3 regions of the Streptomyces sp. NPDC059850 genome follow, and region 2 is predicted to be linked to each of the others. Evidence: riboswitches for the same ligand, from Rfam matches in the RefSeq annotation. Region 2 holds a riboswitch; each other region holds the start of a gene.

Region 1 (2,255 bases), on a different contig from region 2:
GGTAGCAGCATGAGCCTAACCGCACCGAAGCCCCGGCGGGGTGCACCGTGGGGGCGGCGCACCCGGCCGGGGCTCGTCGTCTACGGTGTGGCGGTTCAGCTCAGGTGGAGCTGCTGGCCGGGGAAGATCAGGTCGGCCTTCTGGACGATGTTCTTGTTCAGCTCGAAGAGCTTCTTCCAGCCGCCCTTGACGTCCTCGGCCTTGGCGATCTTGCCGAGGGTGTCACCGGACTTGACCTTGTACTCGCCGTCGCCCTTCTTGATCGGGCCGCGGGCCTGGTCACGCGCGGCCTTCTCGGGCGCGCTGCGCGGCGCGGCCTTCGGCTCGGCGGACGGGGCCTGCTGCTGAGGCTGCGCGGAGTCGGACTGGCTCTGCTGCGGCGCGGACGGCGCCGGGGCGGCCGGGGCGCCGCCGGAGGTCAGGCCCTTGCCGCAGACCGGCCAGGCGCCCTTGCCCTGGCTGGCGAGGACCTTCTCGGCGACCTGGATCTGCTGGGCCTTACCGGCCTTGTCGGCCGTCGGAGCGAAGGCGGTACCGCCGTAGGCGGCCCAGGTGGAGGAGGAGAACTGCAGGCCACCGTAGTAGCCGTTGCCGGTGTTGATCGACCAGTTGCCACCGGACTCACACTGCGCGACCTGGTCCCACTGGGAGCTGGTGGCGGCAGAGGCGGACGTCGCACCGATGAGCGGAGTGGCCACAGCGGCTCCGGCGAGGCCGACGAGCGCGGTGATACGGGTGGCCTTGGAGGGACGGCGGTGCTTGCCCTGAGCATTGGACATGTTGGTTCGTTTCCTCACCGACGCCTACGAGGTGAGCTGTCGGGTTCGGGCGTGAGTTGCCCGGCTGGGTACGGAGGTCCGCACCCTGCTTCACCCCTAGCCGTTCGGCCGATTCCGCTGGCCTCCCGGCACTTACCTTGGGTCCCCCGCTCCTGCCTTCGGCGCTGGCGCGTCGGTACCGGACGACCGCCGGCAGGACTCGGCGTGACGGTCGACGGTGCTCGTTGTGGCGAGCGGAAAGACGTTAAACACACGTCCGGGAAACGTTCAAACACCCTTATCGCAGCGAAGAGGGCCGTTATCGATGTCACTCTGCCCACATCGGCGCAGGTGGGGGCGGGTGCGGAGAGACCGGACAGGACGGACGCCCCGGAAAATGTGACGAGAGGTATGTCTCACCGGAGCCAAACCGGTCACATCACCCCGAACTACCGACCCCTGATGGTGAGGTCAAGTCGCTGACCAGGGACAATGAGATCCGGGTCGGTTCCGATGGCCTTTTCGTTGGACGCGTAGAGCCGACGCCAGTCGCCGCCCAACTCCTGCTTTTCGGCGATTGCTGAAAGGTTGTCACCCGGACGCACTGTGTAGCCGCCATCCGAGGGGTTTTCGTCCCGGTCCGTACCGCCACGCGAAGCATGTCCGCTCGGCCGCTCATCCCGGTCCCGTTCGCCCCGGTGCTTCCCCGAGGAGCCCTTGGAGCCGCCCTCGGTGTCGGAGGGGGTCGGCGAGGGGTCGGCGGTGCTGGTGGAGGGGGACGGGGAGGGCGCGTCGCCGTCCGGCCCGTCGGGCGAGGCCGAGGCGGAACGGTCCGGCCGCTCCCGCTCGTCGGACGCGTCCGGCGCGCCGGGGGTGTGCGACGCGCGGGGCGTGTCCGTCGCGTCGGGGGTCGTACGGGACGAGTCGCCGTCCCGCCCGTCCGAGTCGCCCGAGCCGTCCGAGTCGCCGCGCTGGGCGTCCTGCCGGGGCGGGGGTGCCGTACTGCCCGGGTTCACGTCCGGGGCGTCGCCGCCGTGGCTCAGCCCGGCGTTCAGCGCGCAGCTGGGCCACGCGTCGGGGCCCCGGTCGCCGAGGATCGACTCGGCGACGGATATCTGCTGGGAGCGGCTGGCGAGGTCGGGGCGCGGGGCGTAGCTCGTGCCTCCGTACTTCTTCCACATGTCGAGGGTCAACTGAAGACCGCCGTAGAAGCCGTTGCCCTCGTTGGCGCTCCACATCCCGGCGCTCTCGCACTCGGCGACCCGGTCCCAGGTGGAGGCGGGGGCGGCCTGGGCGCCGGTCGCTCCGAAGAGCGGGATGGCGATGCTCGCACCGGTCACCCCCGCCGCGACGACGATGGCCGGAGCCTGGCGGGGGCGGCGGTGACGTCCGTTCCCGGAAAGCATGCGAATCGCCTCTCGTGTGGGGGCTCGTTTGTCGGTTGAACATAGCGACGTCACACGATCATCACAAGCCGGTGTATCCCAGGTCACGCCA
Region 2 (2,255 bases):
TCGAGGGGTTCACCACCGCCGTACTCGGCGAGATCCCGCGCGGCGACTCCACCCTCCGCCTCATCAACCGAGGCCACCCCCCGCCGCTGCTGCTGCCCGGCGACGGCGAGGTGCGCCCCCTGGAGCCGGAGACGCCCGCGCTGCCCCTGGGGATGGGCGAACTCGGCGCGTGGCCCGACCGGGTGACGGAGCTGCGGTTCCCGGAGGACGCCACGCTGCTGCTGTTCACGGACGGGGTGACCGAGGCCCGCGACCGGCACGGCACCTTCTACGTCCCCGAGGAGCGGCTGCGCGGCCGCCGCTTCACCGGACCGGGCGGGCTGCTCGACGCGCTGGTGGAGGACGTAGCGCTGCACTCGGGCGGGGAGAGTTCGGACGACATGGCACTGCTCGCGGTGCGGCGCCCGCCCGGTACGAACGGAACGACGCCGAACGGAACGACACCCCCCGCTCCGGACACGGACCGTAGCCAACCGTGACGGGCACGGATAACGATTGACACACGATCAGCCCGCCGGAGGTTTTTACCATCCCTTTTCAAGTGAGGCGAAACGCCCCCATCTGTCCTTCCTTGGTTACTAAGTTCATGCCAAAGCTACGCGGATTCTTCAGAAGAGCTTGGAATCATGTCGCGCTCTCTATTAACGTTCGATAACGCAGCGCGGTCGACACAGCCGTCGCAAGGGCGGCACCGTGCGCCGTCGCCGAATCCCGTATGTACCAAGGGAACCGGGGAACCACCACCTTGGGGTGAATCGGGTCGAACCTGACCCGTAGGAGACCTTCCTGCTCCGAACCCGTCAGCTAACCCGGTAGGCGAGAGGGAAGGAAAGGAGTGCGCCCCGGTGGCGTCCAACAGGTCCGTACTGGACGAAGCTCCGTACCGCTCGTCCGGTACCGGTATCGGCACCGCGACCGCGTACGGAGTCGGCTTCGACGCCGGAGCCGGCGCCCGCCCCGCGGTCGGACTCGGTGCCGAACCAGATGAGCCGTCCGCCGCTTCCGTCGGCAAGGAAGCCGTCTGGGACGAGTGGAACCCCACCGAGGAGTCCATCGCTCCGCTGCGCGGCAGGCACCGCGTCGTCAAGCAGCGCGGCGGGACCATGGCCCGCAGCAGTGCCGTCCTCGGCGTCGGCGTCATCGCGGCGGTCGGCGCGGGCGGCATGGCGACCGCCAAGGACCGTCCGGCCGCACCCATCTCCATGCCGGACCTCGCCCACGTCGCCGACGAGGTCAAGGCCCAGCTCCCCGCCGCCAAGGACCTGCCCGGCATCGGCTCCCTGATGGCCGACGACCAGGACTCCGCCCAGCCCGCCGCGGCCACCCTCGCCACGAGCGGTGCCGACTCGGGCGAGGCGCTGCGCACCCGCATCCTCCAGCAGGCCGAGAGCCAGCAGACCGCGGCGGACGACGACCGGCGCGAGGCCGCGGCGCGGGCCGCCGCGAAGGCCGCCGCCGGCGACGCCGCGAAGGCCGCGGCCAAGGCCCGCGACCTGGCGGACCAGAAGAAGGCCGAGGCCGCCGCCAAGAAGAAGGCCGCCGAGGCCGCCAAGGCGAAGGAAGCGGCCGAGAAGAAGGCCGCCGAGGCCAAGGCCGCCGACACCCCCGCCAAGACCTCCACCTCCACCTCCGCCGGGTTCACCCTCCCCGTTGCCTCGTACACCCTGACCGCGGGCTTCGGCCAGGCCGGCGACATCTGGTCCGCCGACCACACCGGCCAGGACTTCGCCGCCCCGACCGGCACCCCGGTCAAGGCGGTGGGCGGCGGCACGATCACCCAGGCGGGCTGGGCCGGTTCGTACGGCTACCGCATCGTGCTCAAGCTCGATGACGGCACCGAGATCTGGTACTGCCACCTGTCGTCCATGGTCGTCACCTCGGGCAAGGTGTCCTCGGGCGAGACCATCGGCCGCGTCGGCGCCACCGGCAACGTCACCGGCCCCCACCTCCACCTGGAGGTGCGACCGGGCGGCGGCTCCCCGATCGCCCCGCTGACCTGGCTGCGCGACCACGGGCTGAACCCGTGACCCCCTGATCCGGCCGTCGCCGTTCCGACGGCCCCTCGTTCCGGCGGCTCTGGCGCTCTCTCCCCCCTTGACGCCAGGGCCGCCGGTTCGCTTTGTCCCCCGCCACCGGAATAGACGGGTCCGCCGGAGACGTTGTCTATACGTATGACTGAGACCCGCGAGAACACCCGTAAGACCATCGGCAGCCTGTCCGTCTTCCCGCTCTCCCTGGGCGGCAATGTCTTCGGC
Region 3 (2,255 bases), on a different contig from region 2:
TTCAGCGACTCTATTCGAAGCTGCCGGGATTTCCGATGGGCGAAGGAAATTCAGGGATATTTTTTGGTCACGGCGGCACAGTTGGCCATAGGGGCGGAGCACGCCGAAGGCCCCGTCCGGAGCGGACGGGGCCTTTCGACAGGAGTGGGCGACGGGTCAGAGGTTGACGCCGTGCGAGCGCAGGTACGACAGCGGGTCCATATCCGAACCGTAGTCCGCGCCGGTGCGGGCCTCGAAGTGCAGGTGCGGGCCGGTGACGTTGCCGGTGGCGCCGGACAGGCCGATCTGCTGGCCGGGGGTGACCTTCTCGCCGACCGAGACGCCGATCGACGAGAGGTGGCCGTACTGGGTGTAGGTGCCGTCGTTCATCTTGATGACGACGTTGTTGCCGTAGGAGCCGCCCCAGCCCGCCTCGACGACCTCGCCCATGCCCACCGACTGCACCTCGGTGCCCGTGGAGGCGCTGAAGTCGATCCCGGTGTGACTGCCGGAGGACCACAGGCCACTGGACGCCTGGTAACCGGTGGAGACGGAGGAGCCGTCGATCGGCGAGACGAACGTGTTGAGGCGCTTGCGCTCGGCCTCACGCGCGGCGCGTTCCTTGGCCTCGCGCTCCGCCTTGGCCTTCTTCGCGGCGGCATCGGCCTTCCGCGCGGCCTCCTGGCGGGCCACGGCCTCGGCCTTCGCCTTGGCTTCGGCGGCCTCTGCGGCGCTCTCCTGGGACAGGGCCTGCGCGTCGATCTGGTCGGAGAGACCGTCGCCCATCACCATCGCCTGCCGGAGACCGGTGTCCTGGGCAGACGCCTCTCCGGTCGCGGCGAGGGCGGGGCCGGCGATCCCGGCGACGACGCCCGAGGCGACCGTGGTGATGCCAGCGATGTTCGCGCCGGTGCGGACGGCGGTCTGGCTGGGACGTCGGTGCTTCCCGGCGGCACGGGTGAACGCCATGGTGTGGCGCACTCCTTTCCTTCCCTCTCGCCTACCGGGTTAGCTGACGGGTTCGGAGCAGGAAGGTCTCCTACGGGCCCCTCCCCCGGCCGGGGAAGGCGTCCGATTCACCCCAGGGACGTTTGGGTCCCCGGCTCCCCTGGCACTCACACCATGGGACTCGGCGATGGCTGTCCGTGCCGCGGGTGCGGCGGTATCCGGCGAACAGCCGCACTGACGCTAGACGGGCCGTGTTTCGATCACCAAACGGTTACGGGTTTTTGTTGTTCTCGCCACAAACCAAACGCCCCGCACATCGGACATATGGGAGGACCCCGGCGTCTTACTCGACGCCAGGGTCCTTGTGGGGGTAGTGCGTTGAGCGGCCTCAGCCGGTGATGACGGTCACCTCTCCGATGCCGAGCGCCTTCACCGGCTCCTCGATCCGGGAGGCGTCACCCACGAGCACGGTCACCAACCGGTCGGCCGGGAAGGCGCTCACGACCGCCGCGGTCGCCTCCACCGTGCCCGCGTCGGCGAGCCGGGCGTACAGCTGCGCCTGGAAGTCGTCCGGCAGGTGCTGCTCGACCTGGTCGGCGAGGGTGCCCGCGACGGCGGCGGCCGTCTCGTACTTGAGCGGGGCGACGCCGACGAGGTTCTGCACGGCGACATCGCGCTCGGCGTCCGTCAGCCCCTCCTCCTTCAGCGTCCGCAGCACCGTCCACAGGTCCTCCAGCGCCGGGCCGGTGACCTCGGTGGCCACCGAACCGCTGATCGCCAGCAGCGAGGCGCCCGCCGAGCCGCCGCCGGCCGGCGAGGGCGGCGTGGAGCGCAGCACCTGGCCGAAGGCGCGCACCCCGTAGGTGTAGCCCTTCTCCTCGCGCAGCACCCGGTCCAGCCGGGAGGTGAGGGTGCCGCCCAGGCAGTAGGTGCCCAGCACCTGGGCGGGCCAGACGCGGTCGTGGCGGTCGGCGCCGATGCGCCCGAGGAGCAGCTGGGTCTGGACGGCGCCGGGCCGGTCGACGATCACCACACGGCCGGTGTCGTCGGCGATGACCGGCGGGACCGACCGCTGCGGGGCGGGGCCGCCGGTCCAGGCGCCCAGGGTGTCGGCGAGCGCCTGGTCGAGGTCGACCCCGGCCAGGTCCCCGACGATGACCGCGGTCGCGGTGGACGGCCGGACGTGCGCCTCGTAGAAGGCCCGCACCGCCGCCGCGTCGATGCCCTCGATGGTCTCCTCGGTGCCCTGGCGCGGCCGGGACATCCGCGACTCGGTCGGGAACAGCTCCTTGGCCAGGGCCATCGAGGCGCGGCGGGCCGGGTTGGCC

Evidence for each region. A riboswitch is a leader RNA that binds a small molecule or an ion and turns the genes downstream of it on or off. The one in region 2 is predicted to bind cyclic di-AMP.
Region 1: it holds a riboswitch for cyclic di-AMP, as region 2 does, so the genes downstream of both, ACFV9T_RS36895 (transglycosylase family protein) here and ACFV9T_RS38000 (M23 family metallopeptidase) in region 2, are expected to answer to the same signal.
Region 3: it holds a riboswitch for cyclic di-AMP, as region 2 does, so the genes downstream of both, ACFV9T_RS17345 (M23 family metallopeptidase) here and ACFV9T_RS38000 (M23 family metallopeptidase) in region 2, are expected to answer to the same signal.

Annotation. Positions count from the first base shown of each region.
Region 1 covers NZ_JBHWJI010000068.1:31,775-34,029, reverse strand. Annotated here, with positions in the region: gene ACFV9T_RS36895 (transglycosylase family protein) at 96-779, opposite strand; cyclic di-AMP (ydaO/yuaA leader) riboswitch at 786-953, opposite strand; gene ACFV9T_RS36890 (transglycosylase family protein) at 1,208-2,164, opposite strand.
Region 2 covers NZ_JBHWJI010000075.1:4,513-6,767, forward strand. Annotated here, with positions in the region: gene ACFV9T_RS37995 (PP2C family protein-serine/threonine phosphatase) at 1-479, shown strand, start outside; cyclic di-AMP (ydaO/yuaA leader) riboswitch at 693-834, shown strand; gene ACFV9T_RS38000 (M23 family metallopeptidase) at 846-2,027, shown strand; gene ACFV9T_RS38005 (aldo/keto reductase) at 2,172-2,255, shown strand, end outside.
Region 3 covers NZ_JBHWJI010000018.1:73,623-75,877, forward strand. Annotated here, with positions in the region: gene ACFV9T_RS17345 (M23 family metallopeptidase) at 157-948, opposite strand; cyclic di-AMP (ydaO/yuaA leader) riboswitch at 962-1,124, opposite strand; gene ACFV9T_RS17350 (M16 family metallopeptidase) at 1,316-2,255, opposite strand, start outside.